DNA from 2 places in the Nocardia sp. NPDC056564 genome. Region 1 is predicted to be linked to the other one. Evidence: riboswitches for the same ligand, from Rfam matches in the RefSeq annotation. Region 1 holds a riboswitch; the other holds the start of a gene.
The links. A riboswitch is a leader RNA that binds a small molecule or an ion and turns the genes downstream of it on or off. The one in region 1 is predicted to bind glycine.

Region 1 (11,868 bases):
TGTCCTGGGCCGATGAATTGTCCACGGCCAGCGGGCAATTGCGCGCGATCGCGGAGCGCACGCACGCCATTCTCGATGCCTGCGGGCTACCCGCGGACAGCAACGGGGCGATCGCCGCGAAACCGAAATTCGCGCGCTCCCGGTCGGAGTGGACGAAGGCGGCGACGCGCTGGTTGAACGATCCGCTCGTCGATCGCGGGTTGGTCATGTCGTCGCTGCTGATCGACGGGCGCGTGGTGTGGGGTGATCCGAGCCTGCACGCGGTGCCCGCGGCGTTCGCCCGGATGCGCGCCGACTATCCGAACGCGTTGCGCCTGCAGCTGCTCGACGCGCTGTCCGGACGGGTCCGGGCGCGCTCGCTGCGGGACGTCCTGTCCCGGCGCGGCGGCACCTTCGACCTGAAGAGTCACGCGCTGGTCCCGATCGTCAACCTGGCCCGCTGGGGCGGGCTGGCGGCCGGCGTGACGGCCGCGGCGACGCCGGTGCGACTGGCCGCGGCGGCGACGGCCGGGGTGATCGCCGATCGCGATGCCGCCGTGCTCACCGAGGTGTTCGTCATGTTGCAGCGCATGCGGATGGTGCATCAGGTCGAGCAGCTGTCGGCCGGGCACCGGCCGGGCGACGTGGTGGTGATGGCGGAATTGTCGCCCTTGAACCGGAGTTTGCTGAACGACGCGCTGCGCGAGATCGCGGCCGTCCAGCGACGCGTCCGCGGGATCGCGATGCCGTCGGCTTAGAATGACGGCGTCATGGCGAAACAGGATGGTGAGGACCAGGGCCGGGCCGCTGCGGTGCAGTCGGTCGACCGCGCACTGCTCGTACTGGAGATCATCGCCAAGCTCGGTCAGGCGGGTGTCACGGAGATTGCCGCCGAACTCGGTGTGCACAAATCTACCGTATCCCGGCTGATCGCCGTGCTGGAATCGCGCGGTTACGTCGAGCAGCTCTCCGATCGCGGCAAGTACCGGCTCGGCTTCTCCATCGTCCGGCTGGCCGGATCCACCAGTGCGCAGGTCGATTTGGTCGGGCAGAGCCAAGGCGCGTGCAACGAGCTGGCCGCGCGGACCGGCGAGACCACGAATATCGCTGTGCTGGACGGCAATCGGATCATCAACATCGTGGAGGCGGCCGGCACCGGGTCGATCGCGCTGCGCTCCTGGGTCGGGCAGAGCTGCCCGGCGCACGCCACGTCGAGCGGGAAGGTACTGCTGTCCGGCCTCGACCCGGCGGCGCTGCGCAAGCAGGTCGGCCCGAAGCTGGAGTCCTTCACCGGCAACACCCTGACCAGGGTCGCCGACCTCGCCGCCCAGTTGGTGGCGGTGCGGGAGAACGGATGGGCAAGTGTGCGTGAGGAACTGGAGATCGGGCTGAACGCGGTCGCCGCCCCCGTCTTCGACAGCAACGGGGTTATCGTTGCCGCGCTGAGCGTTTCGGGTCCGGCCTACCGGCTCGGTCCGGACCGGTTCGCGCCGACGGCCGCGCTGGCCATCGCGAGCGCCGCGGACATCAGTCACCGGCTCGGCTACTTCGGCTGAGCGGGCGGGTGCGGTTCGCCATTGACAATCCGCGCGGGCGACGACAATACTATGTTGCATATCGCGCGCCTGTTGCGCTATATGCAACATAAGTCGGTTTTCCTCAACTGAATATCGCCGCACACGCAGCGGGAGATCTCCATCCGTTCGATGGAGAGCCGAAGGAGCAACACCTCCCGGGAATCTCTCAGGCCCAGTACCGCTACGCACAAGGCAACTCTGAAAAGTAGTGCACCACGCACTCGCCGACGGGGCAAACGCGCAACGCGTGAATCTCTCAGGCCATAGGACAGAGCGGGAGGAGCCACCCCCACGCATCCGCGAAAGGCTCCCCATGGCTGATCCTGCCTCCGCCCTGCGCACCGAACTCGATGTCTCGCTGCGCGAGTTCGACCCGGTCGTCGCCGCACTGGTCGACCAGGAGACCGGCCGCCAGCAACGCGGGCTGGAAATGATCGCCTCGGAGAACTACGCCCCGCTCGCCGTGATGCAGGCGCAGGGCACGGTGCTCACCAACAAGTACGCCGAGGGCTATCCGGGTCGCCGCTACTACGGCGGTTGCGAATACGTCGACGAGATCGAAACTCTGGCCATCGAGCGGCTGCGTTCGCTGTTCGGCGCCGAATACGTGAACGTGCAGCCGCATTCGGGCGCGCAGGCGAACGCGGCGGTCATGCACGCGCTGCTGCGGCCCGGCGACGGCATCCTCGGCCTGGCGCTCGACCACGGCGGCCACCTCACCCACGGCATGAAGATCAACTTCTCCGGCCGGCTGTACAACGTTGCGGCATACCATGTTCGGGCCGAGGACCAGCTCATCGATATGGCCGAGGTGGCGCGGCTCGCGCACGAGCATCAACCGAAGCTGATCGTGGCCGGCTGGTCGGCCTACCCGCGTCAGCTCGACTTCGCCGAATTCCGGCGCATCGCCGACGAGGTCGGCGCGTACCTGATGGTCGACATGGCGCACTTCGCCGGCCTGGTCGCGGCCGGGCTGCATCCGTCACCGGTGCCGCACGCGCACGTCGTCACCTCGACCACGCACAAGACACTGGGCGGACCGCGGGGTGGATTCATCCTCGCCACAGCGGATCTGGGCAAGAAGCTGGATTCGGCGGTGTTCCCCGGTCAGCAGGGCGGTCCGCTCGAGCACGTGATCGCCGCGAAGGCGGTCGCGTTCAAGATGGCGGCCGAGCCCGCCTTCCGCGATCGGCAGGAGCGGACCCTCGCGGGCGCGCGGATCCTCTCCGATCGGCTGCTGGCCGAGGACTGCCGGGCGGCGGGCATCGGCGTGGTCAGCGGCGGCACCGACGTGCACCTGGTCCTGGTCGACCTGCGCGCGGCGGAGCTCGACGGCAAGCAGGCCGAGGATCTGCTGCACACCATCGGAATCACGGTGAACCGCAACGCGATTCCGTTCGATCCGCGCCCGCCGATGATCAGTTCCGGGCTGCGGATCGGCACGCCTGCGCTGGCCGCCCGCGGCTTCGACGCCGCGGCGTTCACCGAGGTCGCCGACATCATCGCGACCGCGCTGAGCGGCGGTGCGCCCACGGCGGCGCTGACCGCGCGGGTGGACGCGCTCGCGCAGCGGTTCCCGCTGTACCTCGGGTTGCGGAACCCGGCGTGACGATCAGCGTATTCGACCTGTTCCGGGTCGGCATCGGGCCGTCGAGTTCGCATACCGTGGGACCGATGCGCGCCGCGGCGGCGTTCGTCGAGCGGCTGAAGGACGCCGACGTGCTGCACCGGACGGCCGCGCTGCGGGTGCGGCTCTACGGTTCGCTCGGCGCGACGGGCCGCGGCCACGGCAGTGTGGAGGCGATCGTGGCCGGACTGGCCGGCGCACAGCCGGAGACCATCGATCCGGACACGATGGCCGCCACCGTCGCCACGGCGCGCGCCAGCGGCCGGTTGTATCTCGGCGGCGTGCAACCGATCGCGTTCGCCGTCGACCGCGACGTCGAACTGCTCGGGTTGACGCGCTTGGCCTTTCACACCAACGGGATGCTGTTCGGCGCGTCCGACGACGCCGGGCAGGTGCTGCTCGAGCGCCAGTATTTCTCGGTGGGCGGCGGTTTCGTGCTCGACGAGGACGAGATCGAGGGCCGCACCGTCGAAGCTCCGGTCGCCGTGGCGCACCCGTTCGGCTCGGCGGACGAACTGCTCTCGATCACCGCGGCCACCGGCAAGTCGATCAGCGAGATCGTGCTGGCCAACGAGATGTCCTGGCGCAGTGCCGATCAGGTGCGCGCGGACCTGCTCGGCATCTGGCAGGTGATGCGCGGGTGCGTCGACCGAGGGATGTCGACCGGGGGAGTGCTGCCCGGTTCCCTTCGGGTGCGGCGGCGCGCGGCGAGCCTGTTCGAGCGGCTCGGCGCCGAGGCCGAGGACAACGATCCGCTGCGCGCGATGGAGTGGGTCACGCTGTACGCGATGGCGGTCAACGAGGAGAACGCCGCGGGCGGCCGGGTCGTCACCGCGCCGACCAACGGCGCCGCCGGCATCATTCCCGCTGTGCTGCACTACATTCAGCGATTCGTCGGCGGCGCAGGCGAAGACAGCGTGGTCGAATTCCTGCTCACCGCCGGCGCGATCGGGCAGCTGATGAAGGAGAACGCGTCGATCTCCGGCGCCGAGGTCGGTTGCCAGGGCGAGGTCGGTTCGGCCTGCGCCATGGCCGCGGCCGGCCTCGCCGCCGTGCTCGGCGGCACGCCCGCGCAGATCGAGAACGCCGCCGAGATCGGCATGGAACACAATCTCGGCCTCACCTGCGACCCGATCGGCGGACTCGTGCAGATCCCGTGCATCGAACGCAACGGCATCGCCGCCGTGAAGGCGATCACCGCCGCCCGCATGGCCATTCGCGGTGACGGCAGGCACCACGTGTCGCTGGATCAGGTCATTCAGACCATGCGTGCGACCGGCGCCGACATGCTGGACAAGTACAAGGAGACCTCGCGCGGCGGGCTGGCGGTGGCCGTCGTCGAGTGCTGAGCTCAGCGGGCCGGGAAGCGGATGATCCGGTCGTCGCCGGTGCGGACGTCGCCGCGGCCGTCGGTGTTGGAGGTGGTGAGCCACAGCGAGCCGTCCGGCGCGACCTGCGGGGTGCGCAGCCTGCCGTAACGGTCGCGCAGCTGCGCCACGGGCTGGCCCAGCGTGCCGTCGGCCGACTGCGGGATCGTCCAGAGCCGCTCGCCGCGTAATGCCGCGACGTACAACGTGTTCGCGGTGATGGCCAGGCCGGACGGCGATGCCTCGCTGGTCGCCCAGGTGATCAGCGGGTTCGTGTAGCGGCCGCCCTGGGTGTCGCCCTTGCCTTCGACGACCGGCCAGCCGTAGTTGCGTTTCGGCTGGATCAGGTTGATCTCGTCGTAGGTGTCCTGGCCGAACTCGGTCGCGTAGAGCCTGCCGCTCGCGTCCCAGGCCAAGCCCTGCACGTTGCGGTGGCCGAGGCTGTAGACCGGCGAATTCGGCGTCGGATTGCCTGGCGCCGGTTTGCCGTCGGGATCCAGGCGCAGAATCTTGCCGTTCGGACTCGCCGCGTTCTGCGCCCGGCTCGACTGCCCGGCGTCGCCGGTACCGACATAGAGCATGCCGTCGGGGCCGAAAGCGATGCGGCCGCCATTGTGAATGGTGTTCTTCGCGATCCCGCTGAAGATCACCTCCGGCTGCCCGTCCAGCCGGAAACGCACGATCCGATTATCATCGCTGCTGCTGAAATAGGCGTAGACGTAACCGTTTTCGGCATACTTCGGCGAGACCGCCAGGCCGAGCAGTCCGCCCTCGCCGCGGGCCACGACGCCGGGGACCCGATACGCCTGGGTGGGCGCCGAGCCCGGGGTGATCCGCGTGATCACCCCGGTGTTGCGCTGCGCGACCAGCGCGGAACCGTCCGGCAGGAAGCTCAGGCCCCATGGCACGGAGATGTCGCGGGCGAGTTCCTCCGGTGCGTTGAGGTCGGGGACGCCGACCGGCTGGGCGACGGAACCGGGCACGGCGACGAAAAGCGCTGCCGCCATGGCGATCACAGCGGTGCCGGCGAACTGTGCCGCACTGCGAAGGGTCGGAGTCATGCCTAAGTAGAACGCCATCCGGCTGATCAACTCGACTGGCGAACGACTGGGGAGGGGCTGAACGGGCAGTGGCCGGGCGAGCGAAAACTCTCCCGGCCACTCGAGTCGATGCGCCCGATCAGGCATCCGGCACGATGACGACTTTGCCGGTGACCGTGCGGGATTCGGCGAGCTCGAGCGCCGTCGCCGCCTGGCTCAGCGGGATTCGAGCCGCCACCTGCGCGCGCAACGTGCCCTCGGCGGCCAGGTCGAAGACGGCGCTCAGGTCCTGATGGATGAGGTTGCGGAACCTGGTCGGGTTGCGCTTGCCCGCCCACAGATTGTAGAAGTGCGCACTGCGCTTGTTGGGCAGTGCGTTCCACACCATGAGCTGGGCGAACAGCTTCAGCACCGGCAGCCGCGAGTTGCCCTCCTCGTCCTTGGTCGAGGCGGTCCCGTAGGCGACCAGCGTGCCGTGCGGGGCGAGCAGCCCGAACGAATCGACGATGCCGGGGCCGCCGACGTGGTCGAACACCACGTCCACACCCTGCGGCGCGAGCGCCCGCACCTGGGCCACCACATCGCCGCGGTAGTCGACCGGGGTGGCGCCGAGCGCCTCGACGGCCGCCGCGTGCCGGGCCGACGCGGTGCCGATCACCCGGATGCCCGCGGCGCGGGCCAGCTGGACCAGGGTCGAGCCGACCCCGCCGTTGGCGCCGTGCACCAGGATGGTCTCGCCGCGCTTGACCTTCGCCGTCCGGTACAGCATCTGCCAGGCGGTAATGCCGTTCACCACAAAGGTTTCCGCCTCGGCCGCGTCGAGCGCGGCCGGCACCGGGACGAGGTCGGCGGCGTCGAGCACGACGTGGCTGGCCCAGCCGCCGATCTTGGTCAGCGCGGCGACGCGCCGGCCGACCAGCGCCTCGTCGACCGACGGTCCGGTCGCGATGACCGTGCCGACCAGGTCGTAGCCCGGCACGAAGGGGAACGGCGGCTGGTCGTAGTACTTGCCGCGGCGCATCTGCTGCTCGGCGAACGAGACGCCGGACGCGTCCACCCGGACGACGACCTGGCCTGCGCCCAACGACGGCAGCTGACGCTCGGTGACCTGCAAGCCGTCCGGCTCGACCAGGCCGGGGAGGACGATCTCGACTGCGGTGACGGGCTTGGTGCTGATCATGATGACTCCTAGTGTGTGACTGGTCAGTCACTCGATGTGCGGAGAAAGGGCCCCGTGATCGGGGGCTCGGTCTGGCTAGTGGGCGCCGGGGTGGCGCATGCCGTCGGTGAGCATCGCGGCCCAGTCGCCGTCCTGGTGGTCGAGTCCGAGGGTGACGATGAGGTGGCAGAGCTGGCCGTAGGCCATGAACCGTTGTACCGCGCTGTCCGCGGCGCCGGATCGGGTCTTGGCGAAGGTGGTCACCCCGGCGAGGCCTCGGCGCATGGCGTCGGCGATCTCCGGGATGTCCGCGGCCGACTGGGCGTGCACCTGCAGCATGAGCAGGCTCTTGTCCGCGATGAGCTGCGCGTACGCGCCGCCCATGGCGTAGAGGATCTCGTCCGGGCCCGCCCCGTCGGCGCGTGCCGCGCCGGCCGAAAGTGCTTGCTGGACAAGCTCGAAGCACCGGTCGATCGCCGCCACGAAGAGGGCGATCTTGCCGGGGAACAGCTTGAAGACGTAGGCCGGGGAGATCTCCGCCTTCGCCGCCACATTGTTGATCGGCGTGCCGTGGAAGCCGGTGCGGGCGAATTCGGTGATCGCCGCATCGACAACCGCGTCCCGCCGAACCTCCGAGGTGGAGAGTGTCGCGCCGCGCTTTGTCATGTGAGTGACTGTACACTCACTCTTCGTCGGGCGTCAACGACGGAACCTCAACCGCCGATTCGACAACGCCCGACCAGCGAATTCGGTGGATAGTGGAGACGTGCCCATTGATCAGAGTGCCGAGCCGGAGCGCGCGGGCGCGCCGGTCGGGCGGCGCGTTGTGCTGGGATTGCTCGCCGCGGGGGTGGCGGGTGTGCTCGGCGGCGCGTCGATTCAGCGTGGGTTGTCGGCCGTGCTCGGGCCGATCGGCAACCGCGATCCGACCGGGTTGGTCGGACTTCTGCCGCTGGGCAACACGTTTCGCTTCTACTCCGTGACCGGCAGCGTGCCGCGCCGCGACGCGAGCGACTATCGGCTCGACATCACCGGACTGGTCGACGCGCCCCGCAGCCACACCCTCGGTGACTTGCGGGCGATGCCGCAGCAGGAGCTGGTGCGCGACTTCCAGTGCGTCACCGGCTGGCGGGTGCCCGAGGTGCGGTGGCGCGGTGTCCGGCTCGCCGATCTGCTCGATGACGCCGGCGTGCACCAGAACGCGCGCGCCGTGCGGTTCACCTCGTTCGACGGCACGTACGCCGAGAGCCTCACGCTCGAGCAGGCCCGGCGATCCGACGTGCTCGTCGCGCTGGAGATGCTCGACGGCCCGGTCACCCACGATCACGGCGGTCCGGTCCGGCTCTATGTCGCGCCGATGTACGGATACAAGAGCATCAAGTGGCTGGCCGGAATCGAACTGACCAAGGATGTCGTGCCCGGTTACTGGGAGCGCCGGGGCTACTCGATCGACGGGTGGGTCGGCCGATCGAACGGACGTGACGATGACCCGACCGGCTGACCGCGAGCTGCACCGGTTCACCCGCGCCGAGCGCTGGGTGCATTGGCTGACCGGTGTGCTCGTGCTGATCTGCGTGCTCACCGCCGCGATCCTTTACCTCGGCCCGCTCGCCGTGCTGGTCGGCCACCGTCAGATCGTCGAGATCATCCACGTCTACTGCGGATTCACGCTGCCGGTGCCGATCGTCGCCGGCCTGCTCTCGCGCGCCTACCGCGTCGATCTGTCCCGGCTGAATCGGTTCACCCGATCCGACTGGCGGTGGTTGCGCGACAAGGGCCGCCGCCTGTCCGGCGCGGAGGTCGGGAAGTTCAATGCCGGACAAAAGCTCAACGCGGCGCTCAGCGCCGGATCGATCCTCGTCCTGCTCGGTACCGGTGTGCTCATGTTCTTCCCGGACTGGACGCGGCTCGCCTGGCGGACCGGCGCGACCCTGATGCACGACTGGTTCGCGCTGGCCTTCGGCCTGCTCGTCGCCGGCCACATCGGGTACGCGCTGCGGGACGCGGAAGCCATGCGCGGCATGCTCGGTGGAAAGGTCACGAAGGCGTGGGCCGAGCAGGAGCACGAGCTGTGGGCGGCCGAGGACGACCGGTAACCTCGCGGACCCGCCACACCAATTGCCGCAACCCTGTGGCACGCCGATTCGTGAGGCGGATCGAGCGGGCTCCGCTACCGCCCGAAGCGATTGTGCAGCAGGGCAAACAAACATCCCATGAGCTTGTCGATTAGCACAACGGCAAACTTATGGTAAATCAGGTTGGTAAATCGTGCGATCCGGCGTGTCCCTTCGTTATTCACGGTATGTTCGACCTGATTTCGGTTCGCCGACCGCGCGGGTTTCGACGCGCAGGACCGAATCGGCAGCACGCCACATGGCGGGGGGCGCTGCCTCGGAGCCGAAGGCCAGGTCAAATGTCCGTTGTTCGACCGATATCCGCAGATCCATCGCCCGTGAAACGCTGCTTCCAGCGAGGCTCTTCAGTCAAAAGGTTGAAACACTTGATCGGAACGCGCCGAGCGCGCACCTTGTCCCTGCGGCTCAATGCAGTCCTGTCGGGCTGGTTCGGCACATCGGCGACTCGATCGGGCGTGGCCGCGTCGGTCGTGTTCCGGACCGCGACCGAACCGGACGAGCTGTATCAGGCCGTCCGGAATCATTTTCCGGCCGCGCCGCAGGCGGGTCGCGCGCACGCGTACATCGCCAGGATGCGGCCCGGTTACATTGCGTTCAGCATCGGGAATGAGATGGTGCCGCAACTGCTCGCGGCCGAGATGTACTTCAAGGCCGACGGCCGGGCAACTCGCGGCACATTCAGATTCGTCGAGTGGCCGGCCGGTTATCTCGATATCTTTCAAGATGACATCGACGGACTGCGTGAATCGGTCCTTCGTTTGCTGTACGAATCAGACGCTCGCACAGCATTTTTCCTGCAATCATCGGTCTGACAACTGGGGATCCCCGGATGGGCGCGGCCGTGATCGGCTGAACTGGACGTGTGACCATTAAGTCCGTTGGTCACACGAGCGGAGATGCCGATGCGCACAGTCATAGCGAGAACGATGGCCGCGGTGCGGACGCGCGGGGTGGTCGGCGTGGCCGTGCTCGCGATCGGATGCTCCGGGTTGGTGTCGCTTCCGGTGCCCGCGCAGTCCGCTCCCGCGGCGTCGCTCGGCCGGGTGCAGGCCGAGGGGAGCTATCTGGTCGACGCGGCGGGCCGCAAGGTACTGCTGCACGGGGTGAACAACGTAGACAAGCAAGCGCCGTATGTGGAACCCGGCGACGGGTTCACGCTGACCGACGCGGACGCGGCGCTGCTCGCGAAGCACGGGTTCAACACCGTCCGGCTCGGCGTGAGTTTCGCCGGGCTGATGCCCACGCGCGGCGCGATCGACACCGCCTACCTCGACCGGATCGGCCGGGTCGTCGATACGCTTGCGGCACAGGGCATCTACACCCTGCTCGACAACCATCAGGACGGTTTGTCGAAGATATGGGGCGGCAACGGTTTTCCCGAGTGGTCGCTGCGTTCCCGGCCGGCCGCGTGGGAGCCGAATCCCGGCTTCCCGCTCTACTACCTGATGCCGAGCATGAACCGCGGCTGGGACGAGGTGTGGGACAACAGCAATGGGGTGCTCGACTATCTGGGCCAGGCCTTGGGCGCGCTGGCCGCCACGGTGAACGGACGCCCGGGCGTGCTCGGCATCGAGCTGATGAACGAACCGTGGCCCGGCTCGGCCTTCCACACCTGCTTCCCGAACGGCTGCCCCGGCTTCGACGCCAAATATCAAGCGGCCATGCAGAAGCTGACCGACGCGGTCCGGGCGCGCAGCGCCGGCCTGCCGGTCTTCTGGGAGCCGAACGTCACCTGGAACGAGACCATGCCGACGAACCTCGGCAAGAACCCGCCGATCACCTCACCGGACATCGTCTTCGCGCCGCACGACTACTGCATCCCCAGTCAATTGGCCATCTACCTCGGCCTGCCCGAACAACTGCGCGGCGTGTGCCCCGTGCAGCAGGACAAGACCTGGGGCAACATCGACGCTTTCGTCCGGCGTACCGGAATTCCCACGCTGGTCACGGAATTCGGCGACGGCGACGCCACAGTACTGCGCAACACCCTGGTCCGCGCCGACGAACGCTTCATCGGCTGGCAATACTGGCACTACGCCTCCAGCTTCGGCCCCAACGGCCCCAAGCCCGATCCGTTCCTCGGCGACATCGGCCGCGACCTGGTCCGCACCTACCCCCGCGCCACCGCGGGCACCCCCGTCCGCCTCGCCTTCGACTCCACCACCGGCGATTTCACCTACACCTACACCCCGCGCCCCCTCGCCGCCCCCACCGAAATCTACGTCTCCGACCTGCACTACCCCAACGGCTACCAGGTCCACGCCGAAGGCGGCACCATCACCTCGCCCCCCGAATCCCGCATCGTCACCGTCGAAGCCAACGGCGCCGCCACGGTCACCGTCCGAATCAGCCGCCGCGCGTAGGTGGCACGATGCGCCCGGCGGCGGATCGGTGCGGTGATCCCGCGGACTATCGAACTGTGTCGGTCGTGTCCGTCGAACGATCTATATTTCGCGTGAGCTCGCAGGGGTTACGCTGCCGGTCACCAAGATACGGTGGCGACCCCGGCGAGCAAAGGAGGGGTTCGGCATGGACCCACTCACCATCATTGTCACAGCGCTCGTGGCCGGCGCCGCCGCCGGGGGCAAGGATGCCGCCTCGTCAGCGGTGAAAGATCTCTATCTGGCGATCAGCAGCCGAATCGCCGAACGGGCAGGACGTGACGCCGAGACGGTTCCCGCACTGGCCCGCAACGAGTCTGTTCCGGGTGGCAATATCCCGGCGCTCGAGGCGTTGATCAGACGTAACGAGCTGGCGCCGGATCAGCAGCTCAACCAGGCGGCGCGCAGGCTGCTGGCGGAAGTCGACGGCGCCACTCTCGCGCATGTTCGAAATCAGCTGGATCTCGCTCACGCGCAAGGGGTTCAGGTCGGTGACGGCAACACGCAAACCAACACGTTCAACGCATAGGGGGATTGCTGATGCACGTTCCGCACCAGGGGCCGGTGCGTTCGCAGGGAGTTCAAGTCGGAAATGACAACCTG
Region 2 (11,868 bases), on a different contig from region 1:
TTCTCAACGATCTGATCCGGGCCAACCTGATCACCCCCGGTGCCGCCGGATTCTTCGACGGCGACGCGGTGACGCTGGCCGAGACCGCCAAGGCGATGGCCGAATTCGGTTTGGAGGCACGGCATTTGCGCGCGTTCAAGCTGGCCGCCGATCGCGAGGCCGCACTGGTGGCGCAGATCGCCGCCCCGATCGCGAAGAGCCGCGACGCCGGTGCGCGGGCGCGCGCCGAGGAGACGGTGCGCGAACTCGCGGCGCTGTCGCTGACGTTGCACGCCTGTCTGGTGAAATCGTCGGTGCGGACGTCGCTGGGCGGCTGAGCATCCCGTTGGTGCGCTGACCCGGAATCCGTGTCATGTTTCGGTCATCCAACACGCCGATTTCGGCTTGCACACCGATCGCTGCACCCGCGTGGGTTCGCCTAGACTCGTTGGTACGGCGAGCTGGGCGGTGGTCGTGCCGGGCGGCCGGCGGATTATGGGAGGCAGTGCGGTGAGTGAGCGAAGCGAACGAATCATGTCACAGCGTGCATCGCGCATGCCGGAGCCGAGCGCTAGCGAGGTGGAGGCATGAGTGAAATGCGCGTGATCGGCATTCGTGTCGAGCAGCCACAGAATCAGCCCGTGCTGTTGCTCCGCGAGGTGTCGGGGGACCGGTATCTACCGATTTGGATCGGGCAGGCCGAGGCAACGGCGATCGTGCTGGAGCAGGAGGGGGTGACCCCGATCCGCCCGCTGACCCACGATCTGATCAAGATCCTGATCACCGAGCTCGGGCACACCCTCAAGGAGGTGCGCATCGTGGATCTCCAGGAGGGCACGTTCTACGCGGATCTGGTCTTCGAGAACGACCTGCACATCTCGGCGCGGCCGTCGGACTCGGTAGCGATCGCCTTGCGGGTGGGTTGCCCGATCTACGCCGAGGAGCCGGTGCTCGAGGAGGCCGGGCTGGTGATGCCGGACGAGCGCGAGGACGAGGTGGAGAAGTTCAAGGAGTTCCTCGAGTCGGTCTCGCCCGACGATTTCAAGGCCACGGATAGCTGAACAGGACCTTTCCGGCAATCCGGCGTTTTCGCGGGCTGACCGGGGGATCGTCCCTTAACCAGAGCTTGAGACTTTAACCGCGCGTCGCGTTTGGCCTGACGATGGTGCTCCCTGGACAATCAGGGGAGTAATCTCGATAGTTGGGCCACGTCCGTTTTGGCCAGGTCGTCAGTATGAGTAGTGGTCGAAGCGGAGCCGGGTCATCGATGAGGCCAGCGGTCGGCGGAGCAAGGGAGTGGTCAGTGGCAGAGGAATCGCAAAATGTGGTGCAGCCAGGCCTGTTCCCGGACGACTCGGTTCCCGACGATCTGGTCGGCTACCGGGTTCCCAGTGCATGCCAGGTAGCGGGGATCACCTACCGGCAGCTCGATTACTGGGCGCGGACCGGATTGGTCGTGCCCTCCATTCGCAGCGCCGCCGGCTCGGGCAGCCAGCGCCTGTACTCGTTCAAGGACATCCTGGTCCTGAAGATCGTGAAGCGGCTGCTCGACGCGGGCATCTCGCTACAGAACATCAGGATCGCGGTCGACCATCTACGCAGCAGGGGAGTGCAGGACCTCGCCGGGATCACCCTGTTCTCCGACGGCACGTCGGTGTACGAGTGCACCTCGGCCGAGGAGGTAGTCGATTTACTGCAGGGCGGGCAAGGCGTGTTCGGCATCGCGATCAGCGGTGCCATGCACGAGCTCACCGGCGCGATCGCCAACTTCCCGGCCGAACGCGCGTCCGCGGTGACCGAACGTCCGGAGGACGAGCTGTCCTACCGGCGTAAGGCCCGCATGAGCCGCAAGACCGGTTAAAGAATAGTCAGCTCACAACACCCCGCCTCCCCGGCGAAACCCAGGGTAGCGGGGTGTTGTGCTGTGTGGCATCTGGTTTTCGGCGGCATCGGCGCGATCGAGCTGAAACATGGTGTTAAGTAGATATGCGCATCTATCCATGTAATCGCCTGGAGGCCCGCGCACCGACGTGACCAGCGCGACACCCGCAGGGAAGGGACCAGTGACACGTTCTGGCGTGTCGTCGGCTTAAACTGGTGTCGCGCCAACGCCGTGCGGGAGAGTCCCGGGTTCGACAGAGTCCGGGCGCCGAAGGAGCAGCACCTCCCCGTCAATCTCTCAGGCATCAGGGACCGTGCGGGCTTGGGCGCCTCTGGAAAGCGGTGGCTTCGGGCCGCCCGCCCATGGGGAAAGGGGCTCGACCTTCATTGCGGTCGCGCGTCCGAATCTCTCAGGCAACACGACAGAGGGGGAGGGCTGGTAACCGTCGACAGGTGTCGACCCGCCCGAACCCTATGGGAGCTGCCGTGACTCGCTCATTCGCCGATCGCCACATCGGACCCGACCGGGGCGAAATCGCCCGGATCCTGGACGTCGTCGGCGTCGGCTCGCTCGACGAGCTGGCCACGAAGGCCTTGCCCGCCACCATCCTCGACGGGTCCGGCCTGGCCGGATTGCCGCCTGCCGCAACCGAACACGAGGTGCTGGCCGAACTCGCCGGGCTCGCCCACGCCAACACCGTGGCCACCTCGATGATCGGGCTCGGTTACTACGACACCCTGACCCCGCCGGTGCTGGTACGCAACCTGCTGGAGAACCCGGCCTGGTACACGGCGTACACGCCCTATCAGCCGGAGATCAGTCAGGGCCGGCTCGAGGCGCTGCTCAACTTCCAGACCATGGTGTCCGAACTGACCGGCATGGACGTGGCGAACGCGTCGATGCTGGACGAGGCCACCGCCGCCGCCGAGGCGATGACGCTGCTGCAGCGGGCGAGCCGGTCCAAGTCGGCGCGGCTGGTCATCGACACCGACCTGTTCCCGCAGACCAAGACCGTGCTGACCACCCGCGCGCGGCCGCTCGGCATCGAGCTGGTCCCGGCGGATCTGTGCGCCGGAGAACTGCCCGACGGTGAATTCTTCGGTGTGCTGGTGCAGGCGCCGGGCGCGTCCGGGCGGGTAGTGGACTGGACGTCGCTGATCGGCGCCGCGCACGAACGCGGCGCGCTGGTCGCGGTGGGCGCGGACCTGCTGGCCATGACGTTGATCGCGTCCCCCGGCGACCAGGGCGCGGATGTCTGCTTCGGCACCACCCAGCGGTTCGGTGTGCCGCTCGGCTTCGGCGGCCCGCACGCGGGTTATCTGGCCGTGCGCACCGCGTATGCCAGGCAGCTGCCGGGCCGGTTGGTCGGCGTGTCGGTGGACGCGGACGGCGACGTGGCCTACCGGCTGGCGTTGCAGACGCGCGAGCAGCACATCCGCCGGGAGAAGGCCACCTCCAACATCTGTACTGCGCAGGTGCTGCTGGCCATCGTCGCGGCCATGTACGCGAGCTATCACGGCGCCGACGGCCTGCGCGACATCGCGCGCCGGGTGCATCGGCACGCCGCCACCATCGCCGCGGGGCTGGACGGTGCGGTCGTGCACGACACGTTCTTCGACACCGTGCTGGCGCACGTGCCCGGCGGCGCGGAAGCCGTTGTGGCGAAGGCGAAGTCGCGCGGGATCAACCTGCGCCTGGTGGACGCCGATCACGTCGGCATCGCCTGCGACGAGGCCACCACCGAGGCGCACGTCGCGGCGGTGCTCGAATCCTTCGGCACCGCACTGTCGGCCGAGCGGCGCGACCCGGCGCCGGTCGTCGCGATCGAGAACCGGACCTCCGAGTTCCTCGACCACCCGGCATTCACCAAGTACCACACCGAAACCGCGATGCTGCGCTACCTGCGCTCGCTGTCCGACAAGGACATCGCGTTGGACCGCAGCATGATTCCGCTCGGCTCGTGCACCATGAAGCTGAACGCGACCGCCGAGATGGAGGCCATCACCTGGCCCGGCTTCGCCCGTGTGCACCCGTACGCGCCGGTCGAGGACGCGCCCGGGCTGTTGCAGGTGATCCACGACCTGGAGCAGTGGCTGTCCGACATCACCGGTTACGACTCGGTCAGCCTGCAGCCGAACGCGGGCAGCCAGGGCGAGTACGCCGGCCTGCTGGCGATCCGCCGCTACCACCTGGATCGTGGTGACACGCACCGGGATACCTGCCTGATCCCGTCCAGCGCGCACGGCACCAACGCGGCCTCGGCGGCGATGGCCGGGCTGCGCGTCGAGGTGGTCAAGTGCCGCGACAACGGCGACGTCGACCTGGACGACCTGCGAGCCAAGATCGCCGATCACGCCGACCGGCTGGCCTGCATCATGATCACCTACCCGTCCACGCACGGCGTGTACGAGCACGAGGTCGCCGAGCTGTGCGCGCTGGTGCACGACGCGGGCGGCCAGGTGTACGTCGACGGCGCGAACCTGAACGCGCTTGTCGGACTTGCCCGTCCGGGCCGGTTCGGCGGCGACGTCAGCCACCTGAACCTGCACAAGACGTTCTGCATCCCGCACGGCGGCGGCGGGCCCGGTGTCGGTCCGGTCGCGGTCCGGTCGCACCTCGCCCCTTACCTGCCCGGCGATCCGCTGGTGACCGACTCGCACGCGGTGTCGGCGGCCAACTACGGCTCGGCCTCGATCCTGCCGATCACCTGGGCCTACATCCGGATGATGGGCGCGGACGGCCTGCGCGACGCGACGCTGACGGCGATCGCCTCGGCGAACTACATCGCCCGCCGGCTCGACGAGTACTTCCCGGTGCTCTACACCGGCGAGCACGGGATGGTCGCGCACGAGTGCATCCTGGATCTGCGCGAGATCACCAAGCGAACCGGCGTCACGGTGGACGATGTGGCGAAGCGGCTGGCGGACTACGGATTCCACGCGCCGACGATGAGCTTCCCGGTCGCCGGCACGCTGATGGTCGAGCCGACCGAGAGCGAAAACCTGGACGAGCTGGACGATTTCATCGAGGCGATGATCGCCATCCGCAAGGAGATCGATCAGGTCGCGGCGGGCGTGTGGCCGGTGACCGACAACCCGCTGCGCGGCGCGCCGCACACCGCGGCCAGCCTGGTCGGCGAGTGGGAGCACCCGTACAGCCGCGAAACCGCCGTCTACCCGCGGGGTCTCAACCACCCGCGGCCCAAGGTGTGGCCGCCCGTCCGCCGCATCGACGGCGCCTACGGCGACCGCAACCTGGTCTGCTCCTGCCCCCCGATCGAGGCCTACGCCGACTGACCGTCGGCCCCGAGGGCGCCCTTCGCCGAGTCAGGCGGAGGGCGCCCGTGTCTTCGAGCCCGCCGCACCACTTCTGATTTCCCGCACCGAAAATCGCATGCGAATCTCGGTGCGGGAAATCAGACGTGGTGCGTCTTTACGGGGTGGTCAGCGACTGGACGACCGCGGAGCCGAAGCTGAGGTCGTCGGAGGTAGTGACCTTCGTGTAGGTGCCGCCGGACTGCTCGGCGATGCTCTTCAGCGTCTGTGTGCCCTGGCCGCCGATGACGATGATGTCCACCCGGACCGGGTGCGACTTGTCGATCGCGGCGGCCAGGTCGGCGGCGAGTTTCGCGCCGGTGACCGTCGAGTCGTCCTCCGGGCCGTCGGTGATGAGCAGCACGGAATTCGTTCGGCCGGGGGTGTATCCGTTGACCGCGCTCTTGTACGCGGCGATCAGCGTGGGGTATGCCTGGTCGGCGCGGACGTCGCCGGCCTTGATCGTGCCGAGTGCGTTGCTGATCTTGGTGCGTTGCTCGTCGGTGAGCGGGGCGGTGGCGGCCTGCACCTTGTAAGGCGTTGTGCCGTCCAGGTTCTTGCCGTAGGTCCAGAGGCCGAGGCCGAAGTCCGGCGGCATCACCGTCAGCGTGGAGCTCAGCGCGCCGATGACATTCGCTAGGCGGGTCATCGAACCGTCGGTGGTCGACATGGACGAGGAGACGTCGACCAGCACGGTGGATTGCACGCCGAGCACCGGATTGGCCAGGGTGGCACGGACTTTGTCGAGGGCGGCCCGCGGCGGTGCGGGGGCGGCGGCGGGTGCGGTGGTGAATCCTGCCGCGCTGAACGCCTGCGCCTGTTCCGGTGCGCGCAGGTAGTCCGCGAACAGCCCGCCGACGAGGTTCTGCGTCTTGTCGACCCACGGTCCGGACATCAGTGCCGCCGGGTGATCGGCGACCGGCGCGGCGCCGGACGGCCGGAAGACCGTAAGTCCCGCTTGGTTTTTCACCTGCTGCTCGGTGGCGGCCACCGCGTGCACGGTGGCCGTTTGCGGGGCGCCGGCGATGATGCCGAACGCCGCGGCGGTGTCGGCCGCCTCCGGCGCCTCGGCGGCGAGACCGGAGATCGCCGCGACGGCCTGGCCCGACTGTGCGGCCTGCTCGGTGAGCGGTTCCGCGCCGGACACCGCGGACCCCACCGCCGTGGCGGCGGCGAGCGAGGCGTCCCCGGGCGGCAGCGCCATGCGCAGACCGCCCCAGCCGGACAGCCCGACATCCTTGAGCGAACCTTGTTGCAGCCGTGGCAGATCCGCCCACGTGGTGTTGGCCTGTTCCAGCGCGCCGCGCAATTCGTCCGGCACCGCGAGCACGATCGGGCTCACCGCGATCGGCGCGGGCGTGCCCTCGATCATGCCCGGGACCCGCATGGACTCGATCGAACGGGTGGAATCGGGGATCCACAGCACCGGCTGCGGGCCGAGGTTCTGATCCCACGGCTTGCCGTCGGTGAACGCGGCGACGATCGCGGCGGACGGCTGCGCCGTCACGACCACCTGCGCGCAGTGATCGCGCACCTTCGGCTTGGTCGCGTTGTACCGGTCCGCGGCGGCTCTGACCGGCACGGCGATGTCCGGATCGGCGGTGACGTAGAGCGTCGACGCGCCGGAGACGCACGCCGCGGCCGCGGCGCTGTCCTCGTCGGCCGCCCGGTCCCGTAACTGGAACCAGCCGACGACCCCGGCGACGAGCAGCACGATGGCCACCACTGCGATAACCGGACCTTTGCTGACGCCCCGGGATCTGGTTCCGCTGCGATGAGTGCCCACGCTGCACAGTGTAGGTTCACCTGCGGTTTGCGGCCGCGTCGAGGTTGCCCTCACCGGCGTGCCGTAAGTCGTGTCCGTCGGCCGCCGTGTCCGGGGCGGACACGGCGGCGCGCGTCACGGGCGGATCAGCTGTCCGCGGTCGAACTCGTGACCGCCCCAGACGCCGGACTGGCCGGTGCGGGCGGCGAAGTCACCGCAGGCCGCGCGGATCGGGCAGCCCGCGCAGATGCCGCGCGCGTAGTCGAAGTCCTGCGACGGGTACGGGAACCACGCCTCGTGCTGCGGATCACCCCGGCAGGCGGCCCGATGCCACTCTCGGGAGTCCGAGAGCGGAAGCAGCTCGGCCAGGGTCAGTTCCACGACCGCGCTGGTCTCGGTGCGGATGGTCATCGCGATCCTCTCCTTTCTCGGATGGGTTCAGGTGGCGGCGAGCTGCTTCCAGATCCGCCGCTGTTGCCTGGCCTGGTGGTTGGGCGCCTTGGGTTGCCACAGCAGCCGCATGCCCGCCTCCTCGGGGGTGCGGTCGGCCTTGGTCGTATTGCACGGGCCGCAACAGGCGACGAGGTTGCTCCAGGTGTTCGGGCCGCCCCGGCTGCGCGGCCGGATGTGGTCGACGGTGCGGGCCCAGGCGGCGCAGTAGCCGCACCGGTGGCTGTCCCGGCGCAGCACGCCCGCCAGGGTGGCGCGGCTCTCGTCGTGCACCCTGGTGGCGTGCTCGAGGTAGACGTAGCGGAGCAGCCGGATGGTCTCCGGCAGCACCAGCTCGACGTGCTGGGACCGGATCAGGAAGTGCGGGGCCCGGTCGGCGATCGACTCCGCGGCGCCGGTCATCAGCAGCACGATGGCCCGGTCGGCGCTGATCTCGTCGAGCGCCTCGTAGGAGGCGTTCAGCACCAGCACTCCGGCGTGTATCCAGTTGTCGGCGGTCAGTGTCGCCGGGTTGGCGGCATAGCGGAATGTCATGGGAATCACCATGTTTCGAGAGAGGTCGAGCGGGGCGAAGGGGCGGTCAGTTACCGGCCGGGAGGCGGCCGTCGTCGTTTGCGCTGCGCAGCTGTCGGTCGAATGCTGGTTTCCTGGTCGACAATCGCTGTGCCGCTTCGGCGTTCGCCCGAATCGGGTCGTACTCGTGCATGGCCACCTCCTCCTTCCGCGTGCTCGTGGATCACCGCTACCTGGTGATCATCATCGAATTCCATGGTGACACAGCGGGCCTACCGCTGTCGGGTCATTTATTTCCGGGCGCGGATCAGGCGTTGTGCAGCTGGGCGGCGCCGAAGGAGACATGGAACCGCTGGCACCAGATGGTGACGCTGGTGAACGCGGTCAGATCGATGTCGGCGGGGAGCACGTAGTTCTGGCTGCCCTTGTTGCCCTTGAGACTGCCGAGGTCGGTGTGCCGGCCGTCGTCGAACACGAACCAGCCGGCCTTGCCCTCGACCACCTCGGCGTCGGTGAGCCACACGTGCAGGTCGGGGCCGTCCGAGGTGTCGAGGTCCTCGAGCCGCAGGACCCGGGTGCCGTCGGGCAGTTGGAGGATCCGCACGGTGCCGGAGGTATCGTGCTCGTGTGCGATGAGGGTGCCGCCGGCCAGGGTGCGTGGCTGCGCGGGCGCGCCCGGCGCGGCGGGTGCGGTGGCCGAGGGTGCGGCCTCGTTGACGGTGGTATTGGTGAACAGGCGCCACGGCTGGGCCAACACCATGCCGACGCCGAGCCCGACGATCAGCAGGACGGCCAGGGTCCACGTGATGGGGGATCGGGCGATCTTGCGTGCGGAAACCATGGTTGTCCTCCGGATGACGCGACAGACGTTGTCTCTCATTGAACACGGGCGAGCGGCGATTTCCAGGTGCTCAGTTGTGACCAATTGCTGACGTCAACCGGGTCGTCGGCGTGCGGTCGCGTGCGATTCGGCAGGGCGACAGCTGAATTCGGCCGTATCGATCCGGCGATGCCGGTCGCCGGTGCGACGACTCCGGGCCTCGACGGCATACCGTCGAGGCCCGGTTTTCCGGCGCTTACAGGTTGCCGACGATGTGTTCGAGGCGCTCCGCCACCAGCTCCCGCGCCTTCTCGCGCAGGGCAGGGCGGTAGCCGCTCGGGTACACCGGATCGCCGGGCGCGTAGTCCTTCAGGACCTCCTTGGCCAGGGTGATCTTGTGCACCTCGGTGGGGCCGTCGGCGATCGCCATCACCTCGGCGTAGTTCATCATGTCGACGAACGGGAGGTCGGTGCTCACGCCGATGGCGCCGTGCAGGTGCAGCGCGCGCTGGGCGATGTCGTGCATGACCTTGGGCATGGCGACCTTGATCGCGGCAATGTCCTTGCGCACCTTCAGGTAATTCTGTTCCTTGTCGATGCGCCACGCGGTGCGCAGGACGAGCAGGCGGAACTGCTCCATCTCGATCCAGCTGTCCGCGATGCGTTCCTGCGTCATCTGCAGGCCGGCGAGCGGGCCCTTGCGCATCGGGCGGGAGACGACCCGTTCGGCCATCATGTCGAAGGCCTTGCGCACCAGCGCGACGGTGCGCATCGCATGGTGCACGCGGCCGCCGCCGAGGCGGGTCTGCGCCACGATGAAGCCCTGGCCCTCGGCGCCGAGCAGGTGGTCGGCGGGCACGCGGACGTCGGTGAAGCGCAGGTGTCCCTCGTGCTCGCTGAACCCGTGCACGTGGAAGTTCTTGACGATCTCCAGGCCGGGGGTGTCGGCGGGCACGATGAACATCGACATGCCTTGGTACGCACTGACTTCGGTGTTGGTCACCACCATGACGATGTGGAAGCTGGCGAACTGCGCGTTGGAGTTGAACCACTTCTCGCCGTTGATCACCCAGTGGTCGCCGTCGCGCACCGCGGTGGTCTTGAACGTGGTCGGGTCCGAGCCGCCGGTGGGTTCGGTCATCACGTAACAGGAGCCGATCTCACCGGCCAGCAGCGGCTCCAGGTACTTGGCCTTCTGCTCCGGGGTGCCGTAGTGCGCGAGGATCTCGGCGTTGCCGGAATCCGGTGCCTGGCAACCGAATACCGACGGCGCCCAGAACGACGTGCCGAGCACCTCGTTGAGCAGGGCCAGCTTCATCTGCCCGTAGCCCTGGCCGCCGAGCTCCGGACCGAGGTGGCACGCCCACAGCCCCTGCGCCTTGACCTGCTCCTTGAGCGGGCGCATGAGCGCCATCGCTTCCTTGTCGGTGCGGTCGTACGGGTTCGGGTAGAGCAGATCGAGCGGTTCCACCTCGGTGCGGACGAATTCCGCCGCCCAGTCCAGCTTCTGCTGGAAGTCCGGGTCGGTCTCGAAATCCCAAGCCATGGTCAGCCTTTCGTGTGGTTGTCGGTCGTGGTCACCACGCCGTCGAGGAACGTGGTCGCGAGAATGTCGGCGATCTCGGCGGGGGTGTGCCCGCCGTGTGGTCGATACCAGAAGGTCACCATGTTCAGCATGCCGAGCACGCTGTTGGTCACCACGTGGTCGTCGGTGCGCAGCAGTCCGGCGGCGTGGCCGGCGTCGATCGTCCGCTGCCAGCAGTGTTGCACGCGGTCGCGCAGCGCTTGTAGCTGTGCGCCGCGTTCGCCGCTGAGCGCGGTGACGTCGCGGAGCTGGATCGCGACCTCGCGGCGGTGATCGATGATCAGGCCGACGTGGCTGTGGATCAGCTTGCGCAGCTTGGTGACCGGGTCGTCGGCGGCGGAGGTGATGCGTTCGGCGTCGACCAGCATCAGCTGGATGTAGTCGTGCAGGATCTGCCAGAGCAGTTCCTCTTTGGAGCCGATGTGGTAGTACAGCGCGCCGCGCTGCACGTCGGCGCGGTCGCCGATCTCCGCGACGCCGGTGCCGTGGAATCCCTTCTCCGCGAACAGCTCCACCGCGGCGCGCACGATGCGTTCGCGGGTGTCGCCCGCCGACGATTCGGCCGCGGGCGGGCGGCCGCGCCTGCGGGTGGGGGCGATGTCGGAACCGCTCGTCATGGGCCGGAGCCGCTCTCGCGGTGCGCCGCGGTGCTCATCGCGCCGGGTCCAGGACTACTTTGCTCACGCCGTCGGCGCGTTCGGCGAACAGCTGGTAGGCGTCCGCGCCCTCGGACATCGGCAGCGGATGGGTGACAACGACTTCCGGGCGCAATCGGCCCGCGGCGGTCAGCTTCAGCAGGGTCGGCAGCTCGTACTGGATCGAGCACAGCCCGATGTGGAATTCGAGCTCCTTGACCTGGGCCAGCGGCATGTGGAACGGATAGGCGCGGTTCTGGTTGACGCCGATGACGCTCACCCGCCCGCGGTGCCCGACCGCGCTGATCGCCAGCTTGATGGTGGCATCGGCGCCGACCGCCTCGATCGCGACATCCGCGCCGCCGCCGAGCATTTCGCGGATGGCGAGCTTCGGGTCGTCCGCCTCGACCGGTTCGGCGCCGAGTTCGGCGGCCTGCTTGCGGCGTTCGGCGATCAGGTCGACGCCGAGCACGCGCGCCGCGCCCATCGCGAACGCCGACTGGATCGCCATCAGCCCGACCGGTCCGAGCCCGATCACCACCACGGTGTCGCCGGGCGCGATGCGGGCGCGGCGGGCGCCGTACCAGGCGGTCGGCGCGTTGTCGGTGAGCACGACCGCGGCCGCGTCGCTGACGCCCTCGGGCAGCCGCACCAGGTTTCCCTCGGCGTGCGGGACCGCCAGCAACTGCGCCTGGCCGCCGGGCAGCGCCCCGCCGAGCCCGTAGCAGGCGTCGATCGCCAGGGGAGTGCGCTCGCAGGCCGCGACGATGCCGACCCGGCACTTCGCGCATCGGCTGCACCCGGCCGACGCGGACACCAGCACCCGGTCGCCGATCGACAGGCCGCGCACCTCGGGGCCGAGTTCGACGATCTCGCCGACCGCCTCGTGCCCGACGCTGTAGCCGACCTTGTCGGTGAACCCGTG

Region 2: linked by a shared signal. The riboswitch ahead of gcvP (aminomethyl-transferring glycine dehydrogenase) and the one ahead of glyA (serine hydroxymethyltransferase) in region 1 are both predicted to bind glycine.

What each region holds. Positions count from the first base shown of each region.
Region 1 is NZ_JBHTUR010000006.1:333,945-345,812, forward strand. It holds gene ACFQ9K_RS18430 (putative nucleotidyltransferase substrate binding domain-containing protein) at 1-737, shown strand, start outside; gene ACFQ9K_RS18435 (IclR family transcriptional regulator) at 750-1,535, shown strand; glycine riboswitch at 1,745-1,838, shown strand; gene glyA (serine hydroxymethyltransferase) at 1,870-3,165, shown strand; gene ACFQ9K_RS18445 (L-serine ammonia-lyase) at 3,162-4,532, shown strand; gene ACFQ9K_RS18450 (PQQ-dependent sugar dehydrogenase) at 4,535-5,611, opposite strand; gene ACFQ9K_RS18455 (medium chain dehydrogenase/reductase family protein) at 5,730-6,770, opposite strand; gene ACFQ9K_RS18460 (TetR/AcrR family transcriptional regulator) at 6,846-7,415, opposite strand; gene ACFQ9K_RS18465 (molybdopterin-dependent oxidoreductase) at 7,516-8,250, shown strand; gene ACFQ9K_RS18470 (cytochrome b/b6 domain-containing protein) at 8,234-8,845, shown strand; gene ACFQ9K_RS18475 (hypothetical protein) at 9,250-9,696, shown strand; gene ACFQ9K_RS18480 (cellulase family glycosylhydrolase) at 9,787-11,247, shown strand; gene ACFQ9K_RS18485 (hypothetical protein) at 11,414-11,794, shown strand; gene ACFQ9K_RS18490 (hypothetical protein) at 11,806-11,868, shown strand, end outside.
Region 2 is NZ_JBHTUR010000031.1:11,559-23,426, forward strand. It holds gene ACFQ9K_RS42635 (MerR family transcriptional regulator) at 1-317, shown strand, start outside; gene ACFQ9K_RS42640 (bifunctional nuclease family protein) at 567-1,040, shown strand; gene ACFQ9K_RS42645 (MerR family transcriptional regulator) at 1,247-1,840, shown strand; glycine riboswitch at 2,086-2,185, shown strand; gene gcvP (aminomethyl-transferring glycine dehydrogenase) at 2,335-5,157, shown strand; gene ACFQ9K_RS42655 (VWA domain-containing protein) at 5,294-6,961, opposite strand; gene ACFQ9K_RS42660 (WhiB family transcriptional regulator) at 7,076-7,351, opposite strand; gene ACFQ9K_RS42665 (HNH endonuclease) at 7,379-7,924, opposite strand; gene ACFQ9K_RS42670 (DM13 domain-containing protein) at 8,211-8,744, opposite strand; gene ACFQ9K_RS42675 (acyl-CoA dehydrogenase family protein) at 8,980-10,269, opposite strand; gene ACFQ9K_RS42680 (TetR/AcrR family transcriptional regulator) at 10,272-10,925, opposite strand; gene ACFQ9K_RS42685 (zinc-binding dehydrogenase) at 10,960-11,868, opposite strand, start outside.